One region of the Arthrobacter sp. Y3225116 genome, then DNA from elsewhere that is predicted to be linked to it. Evidence: predicted binding sites of a transcription regulator. Region 1 holds the regulator's gene; each other region holds the start of a gene.
The links. The regulator HrcA, encoded in region 1, represses chaperone genes, less so after heat shock. The targets are predictions, from matches to a motif close to TTNGCACTCGNNNNNNNCGAGTGCNAA.
Positions count from the first base shown of each region.

Region 1 (7,689 bases):
AGCGAGAGCCGGCTGTCCCGGATCAGGGCACAGAGCCCGGCCCGTTCCACCAGCGGCTCCACTTCCGGAACGCGGGCACGCCGCGACTGTTTGGCGGCCGCCCGGACCGCCAGCTGCCATTTCGCCGCGCCCTTGGCCGCCTTGTCCGCCTTCCAGCGCACGATGCTGCGTTCGGCCTGCCACGGCACCACGGCGTCGACGCCCAGTTCGGTGGCCGCTTCGATGGCAAGTTCGTCGCGGTTTCCCTTGGCCAGCGCCTGCACCAGCACCAACTCCGGGTCCGGCCTCGGTTCCTGCAGGATCCGGAGCGCGCGGACGGTGAGCTGGCCGGACGTGCCGGCAACGGCCTCCCCTATCAGCCGCCGGCCCAGCCCGTCGGCCAGATCGACGGCTTCGCCCGGTTCGATCCGCTTGACGGTGACGGCGTGCCGCGCCTCGTCCCCGGCCAGGGTGAAGCTGTCGCCCGGAGCGACGTCGTCGAGCTCGCCCGGAGCGGTGAAGAACAGGTGGCTGGTCACGCCTAGAGGTTACCGAGCCGGTCCCGCAGGCGGGCGAAGACGCCCGTGCCGGAGGACGCCAGCTTGCCCTCGGTGTATTCCTCGCCGCGGGCCCGGGCCAGCCGGCGCAGCAGGTCCTCCTGCTCCGCATCCAGCTTGCTGGGGGTTTCCACATGCACGTGCACCTGCAGGTCGCCGCGGCCGTAACCGCGCAGGTGGGTCACGCCCAGGCCGCGCAGGGTGAGGGTCTCGCCCGCCTGCGTGCCCGGCTTGATGCTGACTTCCTGTTCGCCGTCGAAGGTGTCCAGCGTGAGGTCGGTGCCCAGCGCGGCAGCGGTCATCGGCACCGAGAGCGTGACGTGCAGGTCGTCGCCCTCGCGGATGAAGTTCTTGTCCGGGTTGACGCGGATTTCCACATACAGGTCGCCCTGCGGGCCGCCGGCGGGGCCTGCTTCGCCCTGGCCGGCCAGCTGGATCCGCGTTCCGGTCCCGACGCCCGCCGGGAGCTTGATGGTGAGCGAACGCCGGCTGCGGACGCGGCCTTCCCCGTTGCACTCGTTGCAGGGGTCGGGAATGACCGTGCCGAAGCCCTGGCAGCTCCCGCACGCGGCAGTGGTCATGACCTGGCCCAGAATGGACCGCACCGCACGCTGGACCTGGCCGGAACCGCCGCAGATGTCGCAGGTGCGCGGGCTGGTGCCGGGGCGGCAGCAACTGCCGTCGCAGGTGGGGCAGACGACGGCGGTGTCCACTTCGATTTTCTTGTTGACCCCGAAGACGGCGTCCTTGAGGTCGATCCGCACGTTGATCAGGGCGTCCTGGCCGCGGCGGGTCCGGGAGGCCGGACCGGCGCCGCCCGCCCCGGCGCCGCCGAAGAAGCTTTCGAAGATGTCCTGGAAGGCGAACCCGGACCCGGAGAAGCCACCGCCGAAGCCGGTGTCGTTGCCGTTCTCGTTGCCGGTGGTGTCGTAGATGCGCCGCTTCTGCGGGTCGGACAGCACCTCGTAGGCGTGGCTGACCTGCTTGAACTGTTCGGCTGCCTCCGGGCCGGGGTTCACGTCCGGGTGCAGCTTGCGGGCCAGCTTGCGGTAGGCCTTCTTGATTTCCTCGGTGGAGGCGTCCTGGCTGACACCGAGGGCGTCGTAGTGGTTACTCACCTTGTAGTACTTCACTTCCTGGGGATCGATTCACCGGCGCCGACGGCCGGTGCGGACACTGCGCGGCGTGTGGCTAGCCGGCGAGGATCCGTGACAAATAACGGGCGACGGCGCGCACCGCGGCCATGGTGGTGGGATAGTCCATCCGGGTGGGGCCGAGGATGCCGACCTTGGCCGTCGCGCCCGGGCCGTACCCGGTGGCCACCACGGAGGTTTCGGCCAGCGAACCGTAGGGGTTTTCGCTGCCGATGCTCACCGACATGCCACGCGCGTCCTGATGCAGTTCGGAGAGCAGCTGCAGCAGCACCACCTGTTCTTCAAGAGCCTCGAGGATGGGACCGATGCTCAGCTGGAAGTCGACCGTGGAACGGGCCAGGTTGGCCGTGCCGGCCATCAGGATCCGCTCCTCGTTCGTGGCCGCGGCAAGCTGCGAAAGCTGCGACGCCAAGGCCTCGGCCGTGCCCGCCGGGGCCGTCTGCGGCGGCACCGGGAAGGTCTTCAGCAGCCCCGGCACTGCCGCCAGCGGTTTCCCGGACAGCGCCGACAGGAATGCAGCGCGCAGCGTGGACAGGGCATCCTCGGTGACGTCCGCCGGAAGCGCCGCGACATGCTGCTCCACCTTGCCGTTGTCCGCGATCAGCACGACCAGGGCCCTTTTGGGAGCCAGCAGGATGAATTCGATGTGGCGCACCTTGGCGGCACCCAGCTGGGGATACTGGATGACGGCCACCTGGTTGGTCAACTGGGACAGCAACCGCACGGTGCGTTCCATGACATCGTCGAGGTCGTCGGCGCCTTCCAGCAGTTTCTGGATGGCGCGGCGCTCGGGGGCAGAGAGCGGCTTGACGTCCGAAATCCGGTCCACGAACAGGCGGTAGCCCTTGTCCGTGGGAATCCGGCCGGCGCTGGTGTGCGGGGCGACGATCAGCCCCTCTTCCTCCAGCGCCGCCATGTCATTGCGGATCGTGGCTGACGACACGCCCAGGCTGTGCCGGTCGACCAGTGCCTTGGAGCCCACCGGCTCGCGCGAGTGCACATAGTCTTCGACAATGGCGCGGAGTACTTCCAGCCTCCGGACCTCGCTCACTGCACTCCTCCTGTCTCCAACTCGTCTGCGGACAGACCGTTAGCACTCAACACGTCCAAGTGCTAAGTCTAATACGTCGCCGCCGTTGTTAGCATTGTCGGGCGGCCGTGCCGTGAGGACCACAACCAGCAGAGGACTTAAAGTTTATGAGCAGCTACGGCTGGGGCCCCCAGGATCTCACCGCCCCCAAGGCCCGGGCACTGCGCGAAATCGGCGCCGAACCGGGACTGGTGCTCGAGGATGCACAGAGCGGGTGGGTCGGCGCCGTCGTCCGGGTGGAGAAGTCCGGCGGTGTGCATCTGGTTTCGCTGGAAGACCGCCGGGGCAAGGTCCGCTCGTTTCCGCTGGGTTTCGGCTTCCTGTTCGAGGGCGAGCCGGTGAAGGTGGTGCCGGCGGCGCCGGCGCAGAAGGCACCCGTCCGGCAACGGACGGCCTCCGGTTCGGTCAAGGTCGAGGGACAGCGTGCCAGGGTCGCACGGGCCAGCCGGATCTGGGTCGAAGGCAAGCATGACGCCGAACTCGTGGAAAAGGTCTGGGGAGACGATCTCCGGGTAGAGGGAATCGTGGTCGAACCCCTGCACGGCGTGGACGATTTGGCGGCGGCCGTGGCGGACTTCTCCCCCGGTCCGCAGCGCAGGCTCGGCATTTTGGTGGACCACCTGGTCCCCAACTCCAAGGAGTGGCGGATAGCCGAGGCCGCCATGGCCGTGCCCGCTGCGGCGGGCAACGTACTGATTGTGGGCCACCCCTACGTCGATGTTTGGCAGGCCATTAAACCGGCGGTCATCGGGCGGTCCGCGTGGCCGGTGGTTCCGCGCGGCACCGATTGGAAGACCGGCATCCTCGCCGGCCTCGGCTGGCCGCACCGGACCCAGATCGACATCGCCGACGGCTGGAAGAGGCTGCTGGGCAGTGTCAACACCTATGCCGACCTGGAGCCCAGCCTCCTGGGCCGGGTGGAAGAAGTCATCGATTTCCTGACCGTGTGAGCCGGCCCCGGCCGGCGCCGGCGCCCGCGGAATGCACCGGGTGACGGGGTGGAACGGCTAGGCTAGGAACAGAAGTGAGCCATCAGAAGATTTTCCGAAGGTAGGTCCAGTGTCCGAGAACTCTGCTCGTAAGCAGCAGCCGGAGCGCAAGTCCGCTCCGCGCCAGCAGTACCAGAGCGCGTCGGCGTCCGCTTTGCCCCTGACCCCTTCGGAGGACCGGCAATGGGCAACCATGGCGCACTTCGGCGGCATCCTGGGCTGCTTCCCGTCGCTGGCGATCTACCTGATTTTCAAGGACCGCGGTCCCTTTACCGCCCAGGAGTCCAAAGAGGCTCTGAACTTCACCGTTCCGCCCACCGTGGTGGCCATCATTGCGAACCTGCTGATCGTCATCCCGGCGGTCAGCGGGCTCTTTGCCGTCATCGCGGCCTCCATCTGGGTCTTCCTCACGGTTTATTCCGTCATTGCCGGCGTCAAGTGCAACCGCGGCGTCCCCTACCGGTACGCCTACAACCTGCGCTTGTTCCGCTAGCCCTGCTGGCCTCCTACCCTGCCTTCCGCGAGAACCGCTGGCCGGCGGTGTTCATCCCCGCCGCGATCGGCACGTGGGCGGTCGCCGCGGCCAGGCCGAAGCGCGGCATGTCGCTGTAGACACTCTCCCGGCCCCCCGGCACCGTCTCGTAGGTCTCGTGCCAGACGCCGACATCCCCGCTGCCGGCCGATTCGCGCATGAACCGCCGCCAGGGTTCCAGGTGCGGGGCCGAGCGGTCGGAGGCGAACCGCTGCAAATGTTCCGGGCTCTTCCAATAGCTGACCATGATCGTGGTCCGCCCGAACCACTGGTGGAAGCCCAGCAGCCCGGCCTCCGGCGAGGCCGCCAGGTGCGCCAGCATCGCCGGCATCGCCGACGCGGTGCGTGCCACCCTGCCCACCTTCCACCAGCGGTTGGCCCGCATCCCGATAAGGAAGACGGTAACCCGTTCGCCGCCCGGGTCGGCCGTGAACCGTCCTGTGTGTACTTGTTCCGACATGAGCCGATTCCTTTCATAACAGTGTTACAGAACATTGTTATGGAATACTGGGGGCATGGCAAGACCCATAGTCCACGATGATTCGCTGCGCCGCACGCTCCTCGACACTGCCGCGGCCCTGATCGCCCGCGACGGCGCCCCCGCCGTGTCGCTCCGGGCGATCGCGGCGGCGGCCGGGACGTCAACGACGGCGGTGTACTCGCTCTTCGGCGGGAAGGCGGAGCTGCTCACCGCCATCCTCGACGACGGTTTCGCCTCCTTCGCGGCCTCCCAGCAGCGCGCCGCTCCCGACGGACTGGAGGCGCTGGGCAGGGCCTATCGGGCGTGGGCCCTGGAGCATCCTGTCCTGTACGGCCTCATGTTCGGCGGTTCATTGGCCAGCCAGGTGCCGTGCCAGCCGACGCCCGGCGCCGCGGAGCCGGCGATCGCGCCGCTGTTTGCCGCCGTCGCCGCCGCCCTGCCCGGGGCATCGGACGACGACGTCGCGTCCATGGTCGGCGTGGTGTGGGGCCAGGTCCACGGGCTCGTCTCGCTGGAGTTGGCGGGCGCCCCGGCGGCCGGCTGGAGCTGGGACTCCGCCTACGAGGCGGCCCTGCACCGGATCGGCCGGTCGCTGGAGGCCGGCTCGGTCAGTCCTCGAGCAGCCGCCGCACCACGGCATCGGCCAGCAGCCGGCCCTTGAGGGTGAGCCGGATGGTCCCGGCGAAGGCCGCGGCCGGGTCGACCAGGGCGTCGGCGATCAGCCCGGCCACGGCCTTCCGGCCGTTCGGCCCCAGGTCCCGGGTCTGCAGCCCGTCGATGATGCGGGTCTGGAGCATCACGTGTTCCAACTGGCGGGTGCCGGTGTCCAGCGTTTCGCGGCCGGCTGCCGGAGATACCCCCGTGGCCAGCCGCTGGGCGTACGCCGCGGGGTGCTTCACGTTCCACCACCGAACGCCGCCCACGTGCGAATGTGCGCCCGGACCGGCTCCCCACCAGTCGTCCCCGCGCCAGTAGGCCAGGTTGTGCCGGCAGCGGTCCTCGGGAGTGCGGGCCCAGTTGCTGACCTCGTACCAGCCGAAGCCTGCCGCGCCGAGCCGCGCGTCGGCGATCTCATACTTGGCCGCATGGTCGTCGTCGTCGATGCCGGGCACTTCGCCGCGCCGGATCTGGGCGGCAAGCTTGGTGCCTTCCTCGACGATCAGGGCGTAGGCGGAGATATGGTCCGGCGTGCAGGCGATCGCGGAGTCGAGGCTGGCTTCCCAGTCCGCGGTGGATTCGCCCGGCGTGCCGTAGATCAGGTCGAGGCTGACGTTCAACCCGGCGTCGCGTGCCCACTGCACCGCCTGCGGCACCCGCTCCGGGTCGTGCGTGCGGTCGAGCACCTGCAGGACGTGCGGCACGGCCGACTGCATGCCGAAGGACACCCGGGTGAATCCGGCGTCGGCCAGGATCTCCAGCGACTGCGGCGTCACCGAGTCCGGGTTGGCCTCCGTGGTGACCTCGGCGCCCGGCTCCAAACCCCACAGGCCCGCGGCCCGGCGCAGCATGGACGCCAGGTCCGCCGCCGGCAGCAGGGTGGGCGTGCCGCCCCCAAAGAACACTGTGGACAGCGGCCGCTCCGGCACGCCGGAGTCACGCAGGACCCGCGCGGCCAGCTCCAGCTCCGTGTTCAGGGTGCCCGAGTATTCATCCTGCGACGCGCCGGAACCCAGTTCCTTGGCGGTGTAGGTGTTGAAATCGCAGTAGCCGCAGCGAACCCGGCAGAACGGGATGTGCACATACAGGCAGAACGCGCGGTCTTCCGCGCCGGCCGCCGCCTGTGCGGGCAGCAGGCCGTCGGCCGGCGCCGGGTCCCCCACGGGCAGGACGCTAGGCACTGAGGCGCGCCTCCGCCGTCGTCGTTGTTGTCACAAGCACTGCGGAACTACTTCTTTGCCTTGTCCTTGGAGTCATCCGACGACAGCGCGGCGATGAAGGCCTCCTGCGGGACCTCCACGCGGCCGACCATCTTCATCCGCTTCTTGCCTTCCTTCTGCTTCTCCAGCAGCTTGCGCTTACGGGAGATGTCGCCGCCGTAGCACTTCGCCAGCACGTCCTTGCGGATGGCGCGGATGTTTTCGCGCGCGATGATCCGGGAACCGATGGCGGCCTGGATGGGCACCTCGAACTGCTGGCGCGGGATGAGTTCGCGCAGCTTGGACGTCATCATCACGCCGTAGCTGTAGGCCTTCTCGCGGTGCGTGATGGCGCTGAACGCGTCGACCTGTTCGCCCTGCAGCAGGATGTCCACCTTGACCAGGTCGGCCACCTGTTCGCCGTCGGCCTTCCAGTCCAGCGAGGCGTAGCCGCGGGTGCGCGACTTGAGGTTGTCGAAGAAGTCGAAGACGATTTCCGCCAGCGGCAGCCGGTAGCGCAGCTCCACCCGGTCCTCTGAAAGGTAGTCCATCCCCTTCATCTCGCCGCGGCGGCCTTGGCAGAGCTCCATGATGGTGCCGACGAACTCGTTGGGCGCGAGGATGGTCGCCGAGACCATCGGCTCGCGGACCTCGGAAACCTTCCCGTCGGGATATTCGCTCGGGTTGGTGACCGTCAGGACCTTCTTGTCCTCCAGCGTGACCTCGTAAACCACGTTGGGGGCCGTGGAGATCAGGTCCAGGTTGAACTCGGCCTCGAGCCGTTCCCGGGTGATTTCCAGGTGCAGCAGCCCGAGGAAGCCGACGCGGAAGCCGAAGCCGAGGGCCGCGGAGGTCTCCGGCTCGTAGATCAGTGCCGCGTCGTTGAGCTTGAGCTTGTCCAGCGCGTCGCGCAGTACCGGGTAGTCCGTGCCGTCGATCGGGTAGAGCCCGGAAAAGACCATGGGCTTGGGGTCTGCGTAGCCGCCGAGGGACTCCGCGGCCGGCTTGAGCAGGTTGGTGACGGTGTCGCCGACCTTGGACTGGCGGACGT
Region 1 covers NZ_JBNHGL010000062.1:41-7,729, forward strand. Annotated here, with positions in the region: partial or broken gene AC5RV2_RS08215 (RsmE family RNA methyltransferase) at 1-518, opposite strand, end outside; gene dnaJ (molecular chaperone DnaJ) at 521-1,654, opposite strand; gene hrcA (heat-inducible transcriptional repressor HrcA) at 1,728-2,741, opposite strand; gene AC5RV2_RS08230 (DUF3097 domain-containing protein) at 2,888-3,730, shown strand; gene AC5RV2_RS08235 (DUF4870 domain-containing protein) at 3,840-4,262, shown strand; gene AC5RV2_RS08240 (DUF4188 domain-containing protein) at 4,276-4,761, opposite strand; gene AC5RV2_RS08245 (TetR-like C-terminal domain-containing protein) at 4,817-5,443, shown strand; gene hemW (radical SAM family heme chaperone HemW) at 5,391-6,620, opposite strand; gene lepA (translation elongation factor 4) at 6,668-7,689, opposite strand, start outside.

Region 2 (14,104 bases), on a different contig from region 1:
GGAGGAACACGTGCGCTTCGGCGGAGTGATCCCGGAGATCGCCTCGCGCGCCCACCTCGACGCCTTCATCCCCACGCTGGAACAGGCGCTGGACACGGCCGGCGTCACCCTCGGCGAGGTGGACGCGCTCGCGGTGACCTCCGGCCCCGGGCTGGCCGGCGCCCTGATGGTCGGCGTGTGTGCGGCCAAGGCCCTTGCCTTGGCCACCGGCAAGCCGCTGTACGCCATCAACCACCTGGTCGCCCATGTGGGCGTCGGCGTGCTGGACGGGGGAGCGCTGCCGGACAACCTGGGCGCGCTGCTGGTCTCCGGCGGACACACGGAGATCCTGCGCGTGCGCTCCCTGACCGACGACGTCGAACTGCTCGGCTCCACCATCGACGACGCGGCGGGTGAAGCCTACGACAAGGTGGCCCGCATCCTGGGCCTGGGCTATCCCGGCGGCCCGGCGATCGACAAACTGGCGCGGGAGGGCGACCCGAGGCGCATCCGGTTCCCCCGCGGACTGAGCCAGCCCAAATACATGGGCTCGGCCGAGGCCCCCGGCCCGCACCGCTATGACTGGTCCTTCTCCGGCCTGAAGACGGCCGTCGCCCGCTGCGTGGAGCAGTTCGAGGCAGCCGGGGAACCCCTGCCGGTGGCCGACATCGCCGCGTCCTTCCAGGAAGCCGTGGCGGACGTCATCACCGCGAAGGCGATGCTGGCCTGCACCGAAAACGGCGTCACCAACCTGCTGCTCGGCGGCGGCGTTGCGGCGAACTCGCGGCTGCGGGCGCTGACCGAGGAACGCTGCGCGGCGCACGGCATCTCCCTGCGCGTGCCCCCGGTGTCCCTGTGCACGGACAACGGAGCGATGGTCGCCGCGCTCGGCGCCCAGGTGGTCATGGCCGGCGGCAGGCCCTCCGGCCTCGAATTCGCTCCGGATTCGTCGATGCCGGTCACCAGCGTGCACCTCTAGGGCGATCCGGCCCGCGCCCGCCGCGCAGGACGGACACCGTCTATCCCAATCCGCGGCGGGGTCCTAGGCTGAAACCACGGCGGGGCACGCCGGCCCTTCCTCACAAATCTCCCATCCGGTCGGACGGCGGAACGACGGAGGTACACGACATGGGATCATTTGCCGGACGAATGAAACTGCCGGCGGCGGTGGCCGTCACGGCCGCGCTGCTGCTGACGTCCTGTTCCCGCACGGGGGAGGAGACGGGGGAGGGGCCGGAAGCCGGCGGCGCCGGAGGCTTTGAGAGCGGCTCCTTGATCGGCGTGTCCCTCTCCGCCGACACCGCGTACGCCGAAGCGCTGTTCACCGAACAGATCGAGGGCTCGAACTTCGAACCGAACGTCCAGGTTGCCGAAACCGCCGCGGAACAGCAGCAACAAATCAGTACGATGCTCGAGGGTGAACCGGAAGTGCTGATCGTGGATCCGGCAGACCCGGCAGGCCTGGGGGAGCAGTTGGCCGCGGCGCAGGAGGCGCAAATCCCGGTCATCGCGTTCGGCACCATGGTCACGGGCACCGGCGCGGCCGGCTACCTGGTGGGCGCGGATGCCTTCCAAACCGGTGAGCTCCAGGCCCAGGCACTGCTCGATGGGCTGGCCGAACGGCAGGGCGGAGGACCCTACAACGTCGAACTGTTCAGCGGCCACCCGGACGACGGCGGGGCGCGCCTGGCGTTCGACGGAGCGATGAGCGTGCTGCAACCCAAGATCGACGACGGCACCGTGGCCGTGCTGTCCGGGCAGACGGATTTCGAGGCAACCGCCGGCGAAAACCCAGATGCGGCGGCAGAGCGGCTGGCCGGCATGTTGCAGGAGGAATATGCCTCCGACGAGGTGCACGGAATCCTGGCCGCCGATGACGCCACCGCCCAGGCCCTCATCCAGGCCGCCGAAGACGGCGGGCAGGATTCCGCCGTCGTCGTCGGCAGCGGATCCGCCCCGGACGCCGTGGAATCAATCATGGCCGGCAAGCAGTACGCCACCACCTACGCCGACCCGGCGGCCATGGTGGGCGAGGCCCTGACCGTCGTCAAAGGGTTCGCGCAGGACGATGCACCCGAGGCCGACGAGGAAGAGTCTTACGGCAATGCGGAAACCAGCGTGGCCGCCTACCTGACCGAAGCCGAGGCCGTCACCAAGGAGAACGCCGCGGAGGTCTTCGCCGACAACCGGGAACTGCTGCAGCTCGTCGAGTAGACGCCGGGGATTGTCGGCGTTCAGGCGCGCAGGCGCCGGGCCAGGCCCCTGACAGCCAGTGCGGCCAGGCCGCCCGCCGCCAGCCAGGGACCGGCCACGATGACCGGGTCGAGCCATTGGTGGCTCAGGTCCGCACGCTTCGTCCCGGTCCGGGAGGCCAGCCCGTGATGGCTGAACTCGCTGCGCACGCCGGATTCGGTGACGGGATTGTCCGGACGCAGCGTCGCGAAGGAGCGGAGGTGGCTTTCCCAGGCATCGACCCGGTCGGCGGCCAGCAGGATTATCCAGTGGGCCGCCCGCGCCTCGCTGTACTTCCGGTAGGAGTATCGCCGCATGGCGCCCGAGAGCCCCTTGGGCGGCGTCGACGTGCCGAAGACGGGCGTCAGCATGCGGTGCTCAAGGGATCGCTCGCGCGGCCATTTCTCCTCCTGGCGGTCGGGGAAATCCCAGTGGGCGCCGGTGGCGCCGGGATCGAAGCGTTCCTTCGGCACGGCCGGTCGGTCCTTCGGATCCAGGTCGGCACCCCAGCCCGGGATCCGGGCGCGGAGTTCTTCGCTGGTATGCCTGCGCTCGGGTTTTTCGGCTCGGTACGGCATCGCGGAGTCTCCTAGCCGGCATTCGGCACGATGAGCGGCTTGATGCAGCCATCGAGTTTCGACGAGAAAATGTGATAGCCGTCGGAGATATGCTCCAGCGGTATGCGGTGGGTGACGATGTCGTTCGGTTTCAGGTAACCGTTGCGGATGTGCTCGAACAGCCGCGGCCACTGGCGCTTGACCGGACACTGGTTCATCCGCAGCGTCAACCCCTTGTTCAGGGCGTCCCCGAATTTTACGGCGCTGAACATCGGCCCGTAGGCGCCCATCACGGAAATGGTCCCGCCCTTGCGGACCGAATCGATGGCCCAGTTCAGGGCGACGGGCGAGCCGCCCTGCAGCTTGAACTTCGCGGAGGTGAGGTGCTGGGTCAGGTTGCCGTCCGCCTCGGCGCCCACGGCGTCGATCGTCACGTCCGCGCCCAGGTCATCCGTCACCTTCTTCAGGTGCACCACGATGTCGTCGTACTCGACGAAGTTGTAGGTTTCCGCGTGCGCGAAGGAACGGGCCATCTCCAGCCGGTACTCCAGGTGGTCGATGACGATCACGCGCCCCGCTCCCATCAGCCAGGCGGACTTCGCGGCAAACAGCCCCACCGGTCCGGCCCCGAACACCACCACGGTGTCGCCTTCGACGATGTCGCCCAGCTGCGCCCCGAAGTAGCCGGTGGGCAGGGCGTCGGTGAGCATCACGGCGTCCTCGTCGTCCATCCAGTCCGGGATCAGGGCGGGTCCGACGTCGGCGAAGGGCACCCGGACGTATTCGGCTTGGCCGCCGTCGTAGCCTCCGCAGGTGTGGGAGTAGCCGTAGATGGCGCCCACCGCCGTGGCATTCGGATTCACGTTGTGGCAGTTGGAGTACAGGCCCCGCGCGCAGAAGTAACAGGAGCCGCAGTACACGTTGAACGGGACCATGACCCGGTCGCCCGGCGCGAGGGTCCGGACCGACGGCCCCACCTCGTGGACCACACCGATGAACTCGTGGCCGAACGTCATCCCGACCCGGGTATCGGGCATCATGCCGTGGTAGAGGTGCAGGTCCGAGCCGCAGATTGCGGCCAGCGTCACCCGGACAATGGCGTCGTTGGGGTGTTCAATGGCGGGAATGTCTTTTTCTTCCACCCGGGTCTTATAGGGCCCGCGGTACACCATGGCTCTCATCGGTGCCTCCTTGAGGAAGCGGATAGTTGAGTGCCCGCAAGCTTCACACGCCCGGCAAGCAACGGTCAAGGCCCTCAGGCGTCCGGGAGGCCAGCGCCCGGGAGACCGTGCGGCCGGAGACGGGGATGGCCGGTCCTAGCCGCCGTCTTCCGGTTCCTGGGGGGACGCCGGGTCCTTGTCACCGTCTTCCGGCCGGTCCTCGGGCCCGCGCTCGACGTCCGGTTCGATGGCGGCATCCAGGCTGGCCGAGCCGGCGTGCGGCGGCGCGTCGGAGTCCTGCTCCGGGACCGGGGCGTCCGCCTGGTACAGCGCCTCGTCGTCAGCATGCTTTTCCCCGGCCATGCCCAGCCCTTTCCCGCATCCGGCTCTGTTTCCCTGGGTGTTTCCTTGGGGCAGAGCCTACGCCTGTTCGGGACCAAACGGGACCGGTTTCGGGCTCTCAGTTGCTCCCGCGAAGCTGGCTGACTACGTCGAGGACGACGGCGCGCAGGTCGCCGTCGTGCTCGGCGGCAACCCTGCGCTGGCGCTGGTAGCCGGCACCGGCCTCGAGGATCTTCTCCACGTCTGCCAGTTCGTCGCTGCAGCCAAGCTTCCGGGCGACCGGTTCCAGCCGGTTCAGCACGTGTTCGCGCAGGTGTTCCGTGACCGGCATTTCCTTGCCGGCGGCGTTGAGGATGATGATGGCGTCCATGCCGTAGCGGGCGGCACGCCACTTGTTCTCCTGCACGTGCCACGGCGGCATGGTGGGGATGGCCCAGCCGTCGTCCAGGGCGGTGGAGAACTCGTCCACCAGGCACTGCGTCAGCGCGGCCACGGCCCCGACGTCCTGCAGGGTGGACAGCCCGTCGCACACCCGCATCTCGATGGTGCCCAGTGCGGGAACCGGCCGGATGTCCCAGCGGATCTCGCTGATCGTGTCGATCACCCCGGTGGTGAACATGTCCTCGACGTAATCCTCGTACACCGCCCAGCTGGGGAACTGGAACGGCAGCCCCGCGGTGGGCAGCTGCTGAAACATCAGCGCGCGCTGCGAGGCGTAGCCGGTGTCCTCTCCCGCCCAGAAGGGGGAGGAGGCGGAGATCGCCTGGAAGTGCGGGAAATAGTTGACCAGCCCGTCCAATACCGGCAGGGCCTTGTCCCGGTGGTCCAGGCCCACGTGCACGTGCACGCCGTAAATCACCATCTGGTGCCCCCACCACTGGGTACGGTCGATCAGCTTGGCGTAGCGTTCCTTGTCGGTGACCGGCTGCAACCGCGGCGCGGCAAACGGATGGCTGCCCGCGCAGAAGAGCTCCACCCCCATCGGGTCGGTGACGTCGCGGACGGCCGCCAGGGCGCTGCTCAGGTCCGCTTTGGCCTCGCGGACGGTGTTGCAGACACCGGTGACCAGCTCCACGGTGTTCAGCAGCAGCTCCTGCTTCACGTGCGGGTGCTCGTCATCGTCCCGCAGCTCCGGATGCCCGGCGCGGACGGCGTCCAGCACCTGCTCGGCCACCGAGACCAGTTCGCCGGTCTGGGCATCCACCAGCGCCAGCTCCCACTCAACCCCGAGGGAGGATTGGGCGGACCGTGCGAAATCGATGTACAAACGTTGCTCCGTCTTTGGCTGGACCGGCTGCCGCCGGAGGTATGGGTCTGCTGGGGCCGCGCGGCCAAGACACAGCTTGATTCTAGTGCGTCAAGGCCTGGCGCTGCGCTCGCGGCTGCGGGCCCCGGCGGCGGGGACAGGTTCGACGACGATGGCGATCCGGTCCTCGCCGACCCTCGTCAGCACAAGGGTCGCCTTGTTCGGCCCCTTGCCGGAACCGGTCAAGAGGGTCTTGCGCAGTTCGTCCGGGGCAACTGACGTGCCGCGCTTCTTGATCTCCAGCGTGCCGATCCGGCTCGCCTTCACCCAGGCCTTGAGCTTCTTGACGTTGTACGGCCTGACCTCCAGCACCCGGTAGGCCCGGGCGAACGGCGTTGGCTGCAGGTGCGGGGCGCAGATATACGCGATGTGCTCATCCAGCAGGTGCCCGCCCAGCCCGCGGGCGAGGTCTGCCACCAGCCCGGCGCGGATCACCGCGCCGTCGGGCTCGTACAGGTAGCCCGCCGCCGGTCCGATGGCCACGTCCTGGTTGGCCGGGTCGTAGCTGACGGCGCTGGTCAGTTCGGCGGTGCCGCCGGCTCCGGTGACCAAGGCCGCCCGCCGGATGCCCGGCCGCGCCAGCCGGTTGAACCACAGCGCCGCCTCGACCACGTCGCCGTCGACGGATACCCATTGGGCCTCGCAGTTGTCCGGCAGCGCCTCATGGGGAATCCCCGGGCCCAGCTTGACCCCCACCGGCATTCCCCGGTCGGCCAGCCTCTCCACGAAGGACAGCGGCGGAGAAAACGCCTCCGGGTCGAAGATGCGGGTGGTGCCCGAGGCCGTCGTCGTCCGCCGCGCCGGATCCAGCCACACGCCGTCGATCCCGGTGAGGTCCAGTCCCTCCGCATCGGCGTTGACCACGGTCGCGGTCGGCCACGGCATCAGGTTAATGGTGGCCACCGCGGCGGTCGTCTCGTCCCGTTCCACGGCGGTGACCCTGCGGTCCAGGCTGGCCAGCGCCATGGCGTCTGCGCCGATTCCACAGCCCAGGTCCGCGACGTGCTCCACCCCGGCGGCCTGGAACCGCCGGGCGTGCAGGGCCGCGATGTTCAGCCGCGTGGCCTGTTCCAGCCCCGCCGGGGTGAACAGCATTTTTTCCGCGAAGGGACCGAACTTCGCCGTGGCCTTCGCACGGAGACGGGACTGTGTCATGGCGGCGGAGACCAGTTCGGGGGAGTGGCCGGCCTTGCGCAACTCGGTGCCGGTGTGCAGGCTTTCCGCTTCGGAATAGGGGCCGAGCGAATTCAGCAGCTCCCAGCCTTCCGGAGTGAGAATCGGTGCAATGCTCTCGGCGTGGGTCTCGGGTGCCATGGTTTCAAGCCTAGTGCAGCGGATTCAGGCCGGCGGACCGGCCGATTCGTGCCTTTAAAGCGGCGATGGGTAGTTCTCCCCATAGCGGGATATGCTGGGACTCCGTAGGGTCGGTAAGGAAGCTTACTGTGAGGAGGCGTGCATGATGTCCACATCCATCGACGGGTACGACATTGATACTGACGCTTGCCAAGCCGAGATTGAAGCGGAACTTGGCGAGCTGATCGAAGCCGGCAACAGGGCACACCGGGGCTGGCAGGCCCTCTGGGATGACGTCGCCGCAGGCGTCGCCGCGCCTGCTGCGGGCTGGAAGCCGGAGCTGCGGCGCCTCGCCTGAACGACCCGCGACGGCCGTTTCCGGCCGGATCGGCCAGGACGAAGGGCGGCGCTGGCCGCGACCGCCTGCCGGCCGTAGCATGGGCGCATGATCGAATCGGCGGCAACGTTCCTGTCCGCGGGCCGGTACTTCCGCGAGGTGCTGGCAAACGTGCCGCCGGCCGCATGGAACGCACCCGGGCTGGACGATTGGAGCGTCCGGACGCTCGCCGGACATACCAGCCGGGCGCTGTCCACGGTGCTGACCTACTTGGGGCGCCCCGCCAAGACAGTCCAGGTGGAATCGGCCGCGGACTATTACCTGGCCACCGGACTGGCCAATGATCCCGGCGTCACCGAGCGGGCCATGGCAGCCGGCAAGGAGTTGGGCCCGGACCCGGTGGATATGGTGGACCGGCTGCTGGCCCAGCTGGAAAACACGCTGCCGCTGACCGAGGACCGGGTCATCGAGACGGCCGCCGGCGGGATGCGCTTCAGCGACTACCTGCCCACCCGGATCTTCGAACTTGCGGTGCACACCCTCGACCTGTCCCGGGCCTGCGGCCTGGTGGCGGAACTGCCGCGCAATGTGGAGCTGGAAGCCGGGCGGCTGGCGATGGAGATTGCCGCCGAACGCGGCGACGGAGCCCAGGTGCTGCTGGCCCTGACCGGGCGGACCATGCTGCCCGGCGATTTCTCCGTGGTCTGACGCCGTGCGGGCGTCGGGTGGGACTGCGCCCGCAACAACCCCGCCGGCCGTGGCCGGCACCAACCCCGCCGGCCGGCGTCAGGCGAAGTAGACGCCGATCCGGTTGCCCTCGATCTCCTCGATGCGGATGTCGATGTCGTACACGTCCCGCAGCACGTCCGGCTGCATGATCTGCGCCGGCGGGCCCTGGTGCACGAGGCGGCCGGAGCGCATGGCGATGATCGAGTCCGAGTAGCAGGACGCGAAGTTGATGTCGTGGATGACCAGCACCACGGTCTTGCCCAGCTCGTCGGTCAGCCGGCGCAGCAGCCGCATCATTTCCACCGAGTGCTTCATGTCCAGGTTGTTCAGCGGTTCGTCCAGCAGCAGGTAGTCGGTGTCCTGGGCCAGCACCATGGCGATGAACGCCCGCTGCCGCTGGCCGCCGGAGAGCTCGTCCACGAACTTGTCCGCCATCGCCGTCAGGTCCAGGTACGCCAGCGCCTGCTCGATCTGCACGAGGTCGGCCGGGCCCGGCCGGCCGTTGTTGTGCGGGAAACGGCCGAAGCCCACCAGGTCCCGCACGGTCAGGCGGACGGTCAGCTGGTTGTCCTGGCGCAGGATGGCCATCTTGCGGGCCAGTTCCTTGCCGGCGGTCTTGCCGACGTCGAGCCCGTCGATGGTCACCGCCCCGGCGTCCATGGGCAGCAGCCGGGAGACCATGGACAGCAGCGTGGACTTGCCGGCGCCGTTCGGCCCGATGATCGAGGTGATGCCGCCGTCCTTGATGTAGCAGCTGACGTCGTCGACCACGGTCTGCGTGCCGTAGGTCTTGGAGACTCCGGAGACGTGGATCATTTGATGGAGCCTTTCAGCAGCAGGGCGATGAACAGGACGCCGCCGGCGAATTCAATGACGATGCTCAGCGCGGTATCGAAACTGAACACCTGCTCGAGGACCAGCTGGCCGCCGACCAGGGCGATGGCGCCCAGCAGCACGGCGATGGGCAGGACGTACACGTGCCGGAAGTGCGAGCACAGCAGGTAGGCAAGGCTGGCCACGAGCAGCCCAAAGAACGTGATCGGGCCCACCAGCGCGGTGGAAACGGCCACCAGGATGGCGCAGAGCAGCAGGACGGTGGTGACGGCCCGCCGGTGGTCCACGCCAAGGTTCAGCGCCGTGTCCCGGCCCAACGCCAGCACGTCCAGCTGCCGGCGCATCCGCCAGACCGGGACGGTGGCCGCGGCCACGGCCACCGCGGACACGGCCAGCAGCACGCCGTCCACGTTGTTGAAGCTGGCGAAGAACAGGTCCTGCAGGATGATGAATTCGCTCGGATCGATCAGCCGCTGCAGCAGCGAGGAGATGCCGCGGAACATGGTCCCGAACACGATGCCCACCAGCAGCATCAGGTGCAGGCTCTTGCCGCCGCCGGTGAACAGCCAGCGGTAGATCAGGAAGGAGAAGCCCACCATCAGCATCACTTCGATCACGAAGCGCACCGGCGCGCCCAGGCTCAGCAGCGCCTGCCCGCCGATCGCGAAGGTCAGCCCGGTCTGGATCAGCATGTAGAGGGCATCGAAGCCCATGATCGACGGGGTCAGGATCCGGTTGGCGGTCACCGTCTGAAACAACACGGTGGACACGCCCACGGCGTACGCCACCAGCAGCATCGAACCGATCTTGATGGCACGCCGGGGCAGGATGTAGCCGAGGTTGCCGCGCAGGTCGATGGTCATGAACACCGCCACGAGGGCGGCCGTCAGCAGGCCCAGCAGGATGATCCAGGTCCGCGGCCGGACCGTGGTGAGGGTGCGGCGCTTGTGCGGCGTCAGCGCGGCCGGAAGTACCGAATCAGCCATTCTTGCGGGTCCTCAGCAGCAGGTACAGGAAGATGGCGCTGCCCACGGCGGAGACGATCACGCCCACCGGGATCTCGTAGGGGTAGCGGATGGTGCAGCCGATGATGTCGCACAGCAGCACAAAGCCCGCACCGAAGACTGCCACCCAGGGAACCGCGCGGCGGGCGCTGTCACCGAATGCCAGCGACACCAGGTTGGGCACCACCAGCCCCAGGAACGGAATGGCGCCGATGTTGACCACCACCACGGCGCTGATCAGCGAGACGATGACCAGCCCGAGCGTCAGGATCCGGCCGTAGTGCAGGCCCAGATTGGTGGAGAATTCCTGCCCCATGCCGGCCATCGTGAACCGGTCCGCGCACAGGTAGCCGATCACCGCGAGCAGCGCGACAATCCAGAGGAGTTCGTAGCGGCCGCGGAGCACGCCGGAGAAGTCGCCGATCATCCAGCTGTTGAGCGTCTGCAACAGGTCAAAGCGGTAGGCGAAGAACGTGGTCACCGCGGCGATGACGCCGCCCAGCATGATGCCCACCAGCGGCACAATGAGCGTGTTGCGCAGCGGGATCCGGCGCAGCACCAGCAGGAACAGGCCGGTCCCGGCGGCCGCGAACACGGTGGCCACGGACATCTTCGCCAACAGGGTGGCACCGGGGATCGCCACCGTGACCACCAGGATGCCCAGCGAGGCGGACTCCACGGTGCCCACGGTGGACGGCTCCACGAATTTGTTCCGCGCCATCAGCTGCATGATCAGCCCGGCAATCCCCAGCGCCGCGCCGGCCAGGATGACCGACAGGGTGCGCGGCAGCCGGCTGATCCAAAAGATGTCCCAGGCCTTCTGGTCACCGGCCAGCAGCGCGGGCAGCGACACGTCGCTGACGCCCACGAACATGCTGGCAATGGCCAGGACGACGACGGCGGTGGCCGCCCAGGCGAGCTGGGAACCGGATCCGCGGGCGCGGGAGCGTCCCGGCGCCACTGCTGCCGCCGGGGCCGGACTGAAAATCGTGGAGGAAGCCATGGATCGGGCCACCGCGCAGGCCGCCGGCGGACGCCGGCGGCCGTACGGGTGCTACTTCGTGACGGCTGCCTGGACGGCGCTGATCATGGCATCCGTATTATTCAGGCCGTAGCCCACCAGGTACCAGGAGGCCGAATCCAAATAGGTGATGCTGTCGTTCTTGGCGGCGTTGGTGCCGTTGACCAGGTCGTTGTCCAGGACGGCCGCGGCGGCCTCCCCGGATTCGCCGACGGCGGAGTCGCGGTCGATCACGAACAGGTGGTCCGGGTTGGCCTCGGCGACGAATTCGTGCGAGATGGCCTCGCCGTGCGGGCCCTCGGACTTCACGTCAGCGGCGGTCTGCACGCCCAGGACATCGTGCACGATGCCGAACCGGGACCCTGCCCCGTAGGCCGTCATCTCGCCGCCGCTCGTCATCAGCACCAGGCCGGTGCCGGCGTCGGCAGCTGCGGCCTTGGTGTCCTCGATCCGGGTGTCGATGGCCGCCAGCTTTTCGTCGACTTCGGCTTCCTTGCCGAAGATCTCGCCGAGGGTCGCGGAGACTTCCTTGAAGCTCTCGATCGGAGCGGCGGTGTCCACGCTCAGGTCGATGGTCGGGGCGATTTTGCTCAGTTCCCCGTAGGCCTCGGCGGTGCGGCCCGAGATGATGATCAGGTCGGGTGCGCCTTCGCTGATCGCCTCGAAGTCGGGTTCCTTCATGGAGCCGATCTTGGTGTAGTCGTCCCCGGCGTACTGTGCCAGCGATTCGGGGAACACGGCCGCCTCCGGGACGCCGTCGACCTCGACGCCCAGGGCGGTGAGGCTGTCCAGCACCCCCAGATCGAAGGTGTAGACCGTCTCCGGGTTCACCGGCACGTCGGTAGTGCCGGAGGCGTGCTCTACGCTGATCGTCTCGGCGTCGGTGCCTGCCGCGGCGTCGGTCTGCTGGCCGCAGGCGCTCAGGGCGAGCATGGAAACGGCTGCGGTCATGGCCACCAGGCCGGATTTCAGGGGCTTTTTCACTGACTCTCCATTGTTCGTCAACGCCGGCCCGGGCGGGGACCGGCATTAGGCAACATAAACGTTTGCTATTTGCGCGCAGCTTGAAAGCTACCGGGTTAGGTTAGCCTTACGCAACTTGGGCGTCGGGCGGCGGAGCCGATTTTCGTCACACAGGCGGCGGCTGGGGGAAACCGGAGGGCCCGCCGCTGGCACTCGCCTTGACCGAGTGCTAATCCTTCTCATAGAGTCGCAGTTAGCACTCACCCCGTGTGGGTGCTAATCAAGGAACCGCCTGCCGGCACCGCGACGACGGCAGACATCTCCTTGGCCAACCTATTCGTAGCGCATGAAAAGGAGAGAGCCGAGTGTCGGTCTCCATTAAGCCTCTTGAGGATCGTATTGTTGTCCAGCCGCTCGAAGCAGAGCAGACCACGGCCTCCGGCCTGGTCATTCCGGACACCGCCAAGGAAAAGCCGCAGGAAGGCAAAGTTGTCGCGATCGGCCCCGGCCGCGTCGATGACAATGGCAACCGGGTTCCCGTTGACGTAGCCGAGGGTGACGTTGTCATCTACTCGAAGTACGGCGGAACCGAGGTCAAGGTCGGCGGGGAAGAGTACCTGGTGCTCTCCGCCCGCGACGTGCTGGCCATCGTCACCAAGTAAGGCCCATCAGCTGAGTCCGGCGGCTCGGGCGCGCGCAGTCGACGCCCGCAGCCGGAATCACGGACAACCGAAATGCCCCGGCTGCCTCCTATAGCAGCGCAGCCGGGGCATTTTGCGTGAAAGGAACAAATTCATGGCAAAGCAGTTGGAGTTCAACGACGCCGCCCGCAAGGCGCTGGAAGCCGGCGTCGACAAGCTCGCCAATACCGTCCGGGTCACCCTCGGTCCGCGTGGCCGCAACGTGGTCCTGGACAAGAAGTGGGGCGCCCCCACCATCACCAACGACGGCGTGACCATCGCCCGCGAGGTGGAACTCGACGATCCGTACGAGAACCTCGGCGCGCAGCTGGCCAAGGAAGTCGCCACCAAGACCAACGATGTTGCCGGTGACGGCACCACCACCGCTACCGTCCTGGCCCAGGCGCTGGTGAAGGAAGGCCTCCGCAACGTGGCCGCCGGCGCCGCCCCCGGCGCGCTCAAGCACGGCATCGAGGTAGCGGTCGAGGCCGTTGCCGCCCGCCTGCTGGAGAACGCCCGCGAGGTCGGAGGCAAGGTCGCCGAGGTCGCCACCATCTCCGCCCAGAGCCCCGAGGTCGGCAAACTGCTGGCCGAAGCGTTCGACAAGGTGGGCAAGGACGGCGTCATCACCATCGAAGAGGGCTCCAGCATGGAGACCGAACTGGTGCTCACCGAGGGCATGCAGTTCGACAAGGGCCTGCTCTCGCAGTACTTCGTCACCGACCAGGAGCGCCAGGAGGCAGTCCTCGAGGACGCGCTGATCCTGATCTCCCAGGGAAAGATCTCCACGGTGCAGGAGTTCCTGCCGCTGCTGGAAAAGGTGCTGCAGGCCAACAAGCCGCTGTTCATCATCGCCGAAGACGTCGACGGCGAGGCCCTGTCCACCCTGGTGGTCAACAAGATCCGCGGCACCCTCAACGTTGCCGCCGTGAAGGCACCGGGCTTTGGCGACCGCCGCAAGGCCATGCTGCAGGACATCGCGGTGCTCACCGGCGCCCAGGTCGTGTCCGCGGACCTCGGCCTGAAGCTGGACCAGGTGGGCCTCGAGGTGCTGGGCACGGCACGCCGCATCACCGTCACCAAGGACAACACCACCATTGTTGACGGCGCCGGCTCCGAGGCCGACGTGGCCGACCGCGTGGCCCAGCTGCAGGCGGAGGTGCTGCGCACCGATTCCGATTGGGACCGCGAGAAGCTCCAGGAGCGGCTGGCCAAGCTGTCCGGCGGCATCGGCGTGATCAAGGTCGGCGCTGCCACCGAGGTCGAAATGAAGGAGAAGAAGCACCGGATCGAGGACGCAGTGTCCTCCACCCGCGCTGCCCTGGAAGAAGGCATCGTGGCCGGCGGCGGCACCGCCCTGGTGCACGCCGCCCAGGCTCTGGACACCGATCCGAACGTGCTCGCGCTCGAGGGCGACGCAGCCACCGCCGTCGGCCTGGTCCGTCGTGCGCTGGCCCAGCCGCTGCGCTGGATCGCCGAAAACGCCGGTCACGAGGGCATGGTCGTCGTCTCCAAGGTGGGCGGCCTGGAGCTCAACAACGGCTTCAACGCCGCCACCGGCGAATACGAGGACCTCGTCGCCGCCGGCATCATCGACCCCGTGAAGGTGACCCGCTCGGCGCTGCGCAACGCGGCCTCGATCGCGGCACTCGTGCTGACCACCGAAA
Region 2 covers NZ_JBNHGL010000038.1:5,827-19,930, forward strand. Annotated here, with positions in the region: gene tsaD (tRNA (adenosine(37)-N6)-threonylcarbamoyltransferase complex transferase subunit TsaD) at 1-958, shown strand, start outside; gene AC5RV2_RS06135 (substrate-binding domain-containing protein) at 1,108-2,193, shown strand; gene AC5RV2_RS06140 (hypothetical protein) at 2,214-2,789, opposite strand; gene AC5RV2_RS06145 (zinc-dependent alcohol dehydrogenase) at 2,801-3,949, opposite strand; gene AC5RV2_RS06150 (hypothetical protein) at 4,085-4,291, opposite strand; gene AC5RV2_RS06155 (glutamate--cysteine ligase) at 4,389-5,537, opposite strand; gene AC5RV2_RS06160 (THUMP-like domain-containing protein) at 5,628-6,890, opposite strand; gene AC5RV2_RS06165 (hypothetical protein) at 7,033-7,227, shown strand; gene AC5RV2_RS06170 (maleylpyruvate isomerase family mycothiol-dependent enzyme) at 7,315-7,914, shown strand; gene AC5RV2_RS06175 (iron ABC transporter ATP-binding protein) at 7,993-8,751, opposite strand; gene AC5RV2_RS06180 (iron chelate uptake ABC transporter family permease subunit) at 8,748-9,755, opposite strand; gene AC5RV2_RS06185 (ABC transporter permease) at 9,748-10,776, opposite strand; gene AC5RV2_RS06190 (siderophore ABC transporter substrate-binding protein) at 10,828-11,778, opposite strand; gene groES (co-chaperone GroES) at 12,123-12,419, shown strand; gene groL (chaperonin GroEL) at 12,553-14,104, shown strand, end outside.
Region 2: the regulator HrcA is predicted to act here: its motif matches at 11,964-11,990, upstream of groES (co-chaperone GroES).

Region 3 (7,457 bases), on a different contig from region 1:
CCAGCCCCGCCGCTTCCAGCCCGGCATCCACTTGGTCACGCAGTTGATCACGTACTGGCTGTCGCACAACACGCGCAGGTGTTCCTGCGGCAGGTGCGCCGTGGCCCGGAACAGGTCCAGCACGGCCATCAACTCGCCCTGGTTGTTGGTGCCGTGCGGCCAGCCCCCGGCAGCCCACGCCGTGTCGTCGATGTACCAGGCCCAGCCGGCGGGGCCGGGATTGCCGAGCGCGGAGCCATCGGCGGCAGCAGTAATAGTCATGATCTCCATCTTTTCAGATCCGGCCACCATTCCTGGCCGCCCCGGCGGGGGCATGGCAGACATTCCTGGCTCTAGGCTGGGCACGTGGCAATACTCATCGATCCTCCGCTCTGGCCAGCGCACGGCACCCACTTTTCCCACTTGGTCTCCGACACGTCGCTGGCCGAACTCCACCGCTTCGCCGCGGCCGCCGGTATCCGCGAGCGGGCTTTCGACCGGGACCATTACGATGTGCCGGCCAGCCGCTACGCCGAGCTGGTCAGGCTGGGCGCCGTCGAAGTCAGCGCCGGTGACCTGACGCGCCGGCTGCAGGCGAGCGGGTTGCGGGTACCGGCCCGTCAGCGCCCGGAGAGACTGCGCAGGGTACTGCTCCGCCGGTGGAACGAGCTGCTGCCCGGGCAGGAGGACCTCGGCCGCGACCTGCTGGACCGTTGGGGAGAACCGCACCGCCACTACCATGGCCACGGCCACCTGCTGGCTGTCCTGGAGGCGCTGGAACAGCTCACTTCACCGGCCGGGTCTCCGGCCGGGTCCGCGGCCGGGTCCGTTCCCCGGCCGCGGGCAGTATGGTTGGCGGCCTGGTTCCACGACGCCGTCTACAACGGCCGGCCCGGCGTCGACGAACAGGAATCGGCTGATCTCGCGGCTGCCTGCCTGCCGGCCGCGGGCTGCAGCGGCGAGGAGACGGCCGAAGTGGTCCGGCTGGTCCTGCTCACGGCCACCCATTCGCCCGGCCCGCACGATGGACCCGGCGCCCTGCTGTGCGACGCCGACCTGTCCGTCCTCGGCGGAACGCCGGCGGAATACCGCAGCTATGTCCGGGACGTCCGCAAAGACTATGCGCACGTGCCCGACGCCGACTTCGCCGCCGGGCGCACCGCCGTCGTCCGCGGTCTGCTGGCGCTGGATCCGCTCTACCGGACCCCGTCCGCCCGGGAGAAGTGGCTGGACCGTGCCCGGCACAACCTCTCCGCCGAGCTGGAAGCCTGGCTCGAGAGGCCCGACTGGCTCGCTCCGGAAAGGGGTTAAAGGCCGCGAGGCGCGGCTCCCATGACGGGAACCGCGCCTCGCTGAAACCGTGGCCTGCTGCCAGGCCGAGGTGGTGGCGGGGAAGCTTAGAAGCCGCCCATGCCGCCCATCTCGTCGCCGCCCGGCATGGCCGGAGCGGCCTTCTCCGGCTTGTCGGCAACAACGGCTTCGGTGGTCAGGAACAGGCCGGCGATGGAGGCCGCGTTCTGCAGGGCAGAGCGGGTCACCTTGACCGGATCGTTCACGCCCGCAGCCAGCAGGTCCTCGTAGACACCGGTGGCGGCGTTCAGGCCGTGGCCGTCGGCCAGGCCGCGGACCTTGTCGGCCACGACGCCCGGCTCCAGGCCGGCGTTGAGGGCGATCTGCTTCAGCGGAGCGTCGATGGCAACCTTGACGATGTTGGCGCCGGTTGCTTCGTCGCCTTCGAGGTTGAGGTTGGCGAACGCCTTGGCGCCGGCCTGGATCAAAGCCACGCCGCCACCGGCGACGATGCCTTCCTCAACGGCAGCCTTCGCGTTGCGGACAGCGTCCTCGATGCGGTGCTTGCGCTCCTTGAGCTCGACCTCGGTTGCGGCACCGGCCTTGATGACTGCCACGCCGCCGGCCAGCTTGGCCAGGCGCTCCTGCAGCTTCTCGCGGTCGTAGTCGGAATCGGAGTTCTCGATCTCGGCACGGATCTGGTTGACGCGCCCGGCGATGGCGTCGGCTTCGCCGGCACCTTCGACGATGGTGGTCTCGTCCTTGGTGACAACCACCTTGCGGGCCTGGCCCAGCAGGTCCAGGGTGGCGTTCTCCAGCTTGAGGCCGACCTCTTCGGCGATGACCTGGCCGCCGGTCAGGATGGCGATGTCGGCCAGCATGGCCTTGCGGCGGTCACCGAAGCCCGGAGCCTTGACGGCCACGGACTTGAAGGTGCCGCGCATCTTGTTCACGATCAGGGTGGCCAGGGCCTCGGCCTCGACGTCCTCGGCGATGATCAGCAGCGGCTTGCCCGACTGCATGACCTTCTCCAGGATGCCAACCAGGTCCTTCACGTTGGAGATCTTGGAGTTGACGATCAGGATGTACGGATCCTCGAGGACCGTCTCCTGGCGCTCTGCGTCGGTGACGAAGTATGCGGACAGGTAGCCCTTGTCGAAGCGCATGCCTTCGGTGAGCTCAAGCTCCAGGCCGAAGGTGTTGGACTCCTCGACCGTGACGACGCCTTCCTTGCCCACCTTGTCCAGGGCCTCGGCGATCAGCTCGCCGATCTGCGGATCTCCGGCGGAGATCGACGCGGTGGCGGCAATCTGTTCCTTGGTCTCGATTTCCTTGGCGGAAGCGATGAGCTCGGCGGTGACGGCGTCAACAGCCTTCTCGATGCCGCGCTTCAGGCTCAGCGGGTCGGCGCCGGCAGCAACGTTGCGCAGGCCTTCCTTGACCAGGGCCTGGGCCAGGACGGTGGCGGTAGTGGTACCGTCACCTGCGACGTCGTCGGTCTTCTTGGCGACTTCCTTGACCAGCTCGGCGCCGATCTTCTCGTACGGGTCGTCCAGCTCGATCTCCTTGGCGATGGAAACACCATCGTTGGTGATCGTGGGGGCGCCCCACTTCTTCTCGAGCACGACGTTGCGGCCACGCGGGCCGAGGGTTACCTTAACGGCGTCAGCGAGGGTGTTGAGCCCGCGCTCGAGGCCGCGGCGGGCCTCTTCGTCAAATGCAATGATCTTTGCCATAGCGGCTTACGTCCCTTCTGGACAGTAGACACTGGACGCAGCTTTTGACGGCTGCTGGCCACCTGCGGTGCCCGCGACGGACGGCTCACGACGACGGCGAATTCGGTACGCCGCGCCGCTCACCTCACCGAGGTGGCGGGTTTCACTCCCTACGGACTTTCTTAGCAGTCAGCCCGCGAGAGTGCTAACTCAATAATTAGCACTCGCAGGTGTCGAGTGCAAGCTGTTGGGCCTGCCGGATGACGCGCTTCCCCGGCTGAGATCCCCCTGAGCGCCCCCGGGCCAACAATCAGGGTGGACCCCCATGGAAACGGCCGGCCCCCCGCGCGTAGATTGGCAGGCAAGACAGCGCACGCGAACAATCGGCCCGGCAGCGGGCAAAGGTCGGAGAACCATGTCTGAATCACCGGACGAGAAGAACATCAGCAACCCCACCGAGCCCCTGGCACCGGGCACCAACCCGACGAGGCCGCTCGGCGGACAGCCGCCGTACGGAGCACCGGGACAGCAATACCCGCAGCCCGGCCAGCCGGGCCAAGGCCAGCCGGGCCAAGGCCAGCCGGGCCAACCCTACGGCCAGCAGCAGTACTACGGGGCTCCTGGCGGCTACTACTACCCGGAGCAGAAGTCCCGGCTGATCGGCGGGCTGCTGGGCATCCTGCTGGGCGGCCTCGGCGTCCACCGGTTCTACCTGGGCCACGTCGCCATCGGCGTGGTGCAGATTGTGGTCACGTTCCTGACGTTTGGCCTCGGCGCCGTGTGGGGGTTCGTCGAGGGCATCATGATCCTGGTCGGGGCAGAGCCGTTCAAGCGCGATGCCCGCGGCGTCCCGCTCAAGGAGTAGCCCGACCGCGAGGAACCGGCGCGACGAACCGGCGGCGGAGGCACCCCAGCCTCCGCCGCCGTCGTCGTTCCGGGTCTGCTACGGGGCGACCCGGACCTCTTCTGCCTGCGGGCCCTTCTGGCCCTGGCCGATCTGGAACTCTACGCGCTGCCCCTCATCGAGGGAACGGTAACCATCCATTTGAATAGCGGACCAGTGGACAAAAACGTCGGAATTTTCCTCGTCCACGGTGATGAAGCCGTAGCCCTTTTCCGCGTTGAACCATTTGACGGTTCCCAGCGCCATAGCGTTCTCCATACTCAGTAGTTCCAGCCTGCCGTGTACGGTTCAGCGGCAGGATGGTTTCACCTTAACCACGCAGCGGGGTGAAGTGACCTACCGCACACTTAATGTTATTGAGGCGTAACCGAAATTCCGCTTGGAGGGCGCGCTGCATGGGTAACGGGACTACGGTGCCGCGGGCAATCGGCGGGCCCGGCCGGCGCGCGATCTGGGCGCACGATCCATTGGTGGCCCGGATTGGCGAACGCCTCATGGGCGGCCCGGCCCGGCCCGGGGAATGCCTTACTGGTAGCCGGGACCCAGCGCCACGGTGACGTACTGCGAGACGTTGCCGTTTTCCTGCACCGTGCTGATGCCCAGCAATTGGCCGAGGGCCCGCGCGTTGGCTTCCTGGCCCGGGTTGTAGAAGATCACGGAGCCGGCGAGCGGGGCGCCGCCCCAGTTGTCCACCACCGCGATCGACCAGCCGTCCGCCTGCACCCGCTGCGATACCGTTCCGGCGAGTCCGGTCACGCCGGTGCCGTTGAGGATCATCACCGGGTCCTGCTTGTTGACCGCCGCTGCCTCTTCCGTGGGTTCCTCGGTCGGCTCCGCGGTCGCTTCCTCGGTGGGCTCTTCCGTTGCCTCCTCGGTCGGCTCCGCGGTGGCGGTCGCTTCCGGCTCGGTGGTTTCGGTTTCCTGTGCCGTCGGCGTGGGCGAAACGCTGGCCGCAGGGGTGGCCTGGCCGGCGGACGGAGTCGAAGATCCCCCGCCTCCCAGCAGCGGGAGCACGAAGAACGACAGGGCGCCCACCGCCAGCGCCAGTACCGCGGCCAGGACGATCAGGCCCAGGCCGTTGGACTTCGGCGTCGCCATCCGTGCGCGGTGCACACCGTGGCGGTCTGAAGTTTCAGGGACCTGGTCGAACTCATCCCGGGGGTACTTGCTCATCGCTTTCAGTGCATCCTTGTGGTGGCGAAACGGAAACCGGCCTACCAGGCCGTCCCGGATCTAGGCGTCGGTGCCCAGCCGGCGAGCAGTGCGCGCGCGCTGGCGGGACGTACGTAGTCTACGCAATCTCTTCACCAGCATCGGATCGTGCGCCAACGCATCCTCGGTGTCGATCAACGCATTCAGGATCTGGTAGTAGTGCGTGGCGGACATGTCGAACAGTTCGCGGATGGCCTGTTCCTTGGCGCCGGCGTACTTCCACCACTGCCGCTCCAGGGCCAGCATGCGCTGGTCGCGTTCGCTCAGCGGGCTGGCGTCGTCAACCTCGGCCTCGAGTGAAAAGGCACTGGCCTCGGCCGAACCCGCCACAACACACCTGCGCTTCCTAGTACTTGCTGACAGCAATCAATACCTCCTCCATGATAAAGGCGAATCACAGGCGTGTCATTCACCGCCCCGGGCCGGTCCCGAACGGCCGAGCGGGCGCCGCCTGGAGGGCCGGTTTGCCTGCAGATGGCATGCCCGCGGGGGTTGACTACTTGCCGGCGGGTGGGTCGCGGTGAGCATTTGGGCCGGCGGTCGGCAGTGCCCGCGGTGCCTGATTGCCTGCCCGCGGCTGATTTCCGCAAAGATGGAACGGTGAACTACGACGACGGTGCCCTCTTTCCGCTGCCCGCCCACCCGCCTGCCGCGGACTTTGGCGCCCCGTACCCGTTTGCCTCCCCCCGGGAGCTCTCCGCCGTGATTCATCCCGAGTGGGCCGAGGTGCTTGCTCCCGCCGAACCGCTGCTCTGGGACCTGGCGTCCTACCTGGACGGCGAGCGCGCCGCCGGAAAGACCTTGCTGCCCGCGCCGGCCAACGTGTTGCGGGCGTTCCAGCGGCCGCTGTCCAAGGTCAAGGTCCTGATCGTCGGTCAGGACCCCTATCCCACTCCGGGACACTCGATCGGACTGGCCTTCGCCGTCGAACGGCATGTGCGTCCGCTGCCGCGCAGCCTGGCCAACATCTACCGGGAACTGCAGATGGATCTGGGTATCCGGCCGCCGCAGCACGGAGACCTGAGCGCCTGGAGCGACCAAGGCGTGCTGTTGCTCAATCGCGCGCTCACCGTGGAGGCAGGCAAGGCCGGCTCCCACCGCAACAAGGGGTGGGAGCAGATCACCGAACTCGCGGTCCGGGCGCTGGCCCAGCGCGGCGGCCCGCTGGTGGCACTGCTCTGGGGCCGCGAAGCCCAGCAGTTGGCTCCGGTACTGGAGCAGGTGCCGCGGATCGAGACGGTGCACCCCAGCCCCCTGTCGGCCTCCCGCGGATTCTTTGGGTCGCGGCCCTTCAGCCGGGTTAACGAACTGCTGGCCGCCCAGGGCGCCGAACCCGTGCACTGGGAGCTGCGCTGAGCCGGTTCGGGCAGCCGGGCCTGAGGCCGGGCTGTGCAGCCGGGTCGTACAGCTAGCTGGGCCTTGAGCCGGGCGCCGGGACGTTTTTGTCCATGTTTTGCGCGCGGGTCCGGCGTCGCCGCAGGTCAAGGGCTTAACGGTTCCGAGACATGGACAGTTTCGGCCGAACGTGGACAGCTGGGACCGTGCGCGGACCGCTGAGGCCAAGCGGTTCGCGGTGCGGGTTCGCGCTTTCCTGGACGCCCGTGTGACCTTCACCATCCGCAAATTGGGATTACCTGGCGGGTGGATTAGGTTGACCTAAGTAGCAGTTTCCCTTCGTCAGGAGTAGTGCAGGATGCAGACACAACCGGCAGCAGCCCCCGCCCGTGCGGGACGGAGTGCTCGGCCGCCGAAGGTGCAGACCAACCTCCAGGTGACGCGCACCGAGTGGATTTCGCAGCACATGGTCCGGGTCTACGCCGGCGGCGAGGCGTTCGATTCATTCGCCGAACGGTTCGCGGCCAAGGACGCCACGGACCAGTACATCAAGATCTTTTTCCTGGACCCCGCGCTCGACGTGGAGCTTCCGGTGAACGTCGCGGAGCTGAAGGAAACGCTTCCGGCCGACAAGCTGCCGGTCACCCGCACCTACACCGTCCGCCGGCTGGACCGTGACACCCGCGAAGTGGTGGTCGACTTTGTGGTCCACGGCGACGAAGGCCTCGCCGGGCCCTGGGCCGCCCAGGCCAAGCCGGGCGACTGGATGATGTTCAGCGGACCCGGTGGCGCGTACCGGCCCGATCCCGACGCCGACTGGTACCTTTTGGCCGGCGACGACGCGGCGCTGCCGGCAGTGGCTGCCGCCATCGAGGCACTGGCCCCGGACGCGCGCGGCTACGCCTTCCTGGAAGTGGACTCCGAGGCGGACATGCAGGAACTAAATGCTCCGGCCAACCTGGAAATCCGCTGGCTGTTCCGGCGCGGCCAAACGCCCGGGACCGCTACCCTGCTGCGCGACG
Region 3 covers NZ_JBNHGL010000081.1:280-7,736, reverse strand. Annotated here, with positions in the region: gene AC5RV2_RS09555 (RNase H family protein) at 1-261, opposite strand, end outside; gene AC5RV2_RS09550 (DUF4031 domain-containing protein) at 346-1,290, shown strand; gene groL (chaperonin GroEL) at 1,377-3,005, opposite strand; gene AC5RV2_RS09540 (TM2 domain-containing protein) at 3,400-3,849, shown strand; gene AC5RV2_RS09535 (cold-shock protein) at 3,928-4,134, opposite strand; gene AC5RV2_RS09530 (LytR C-terminal domain-containing protein) at 4,414-5,061, opposite strand; gene AC5RV2_RS09525 (DUF3263 domain-containing protein) at 5,122-5,430, opposite strand; gene AC5RV2_RS09520 (uracil-DNA glycosylase) at 5,701-6,456, shown strand; gene AC5RV2_RS09515 (siderophore-interacting protein) at 6,794-7,457, shown strand, end outside.
Region 3: the regulator HrcA is predicted to act here: its motif matches at 3,167-3,193, upstream of groL (chaperonin GroEL).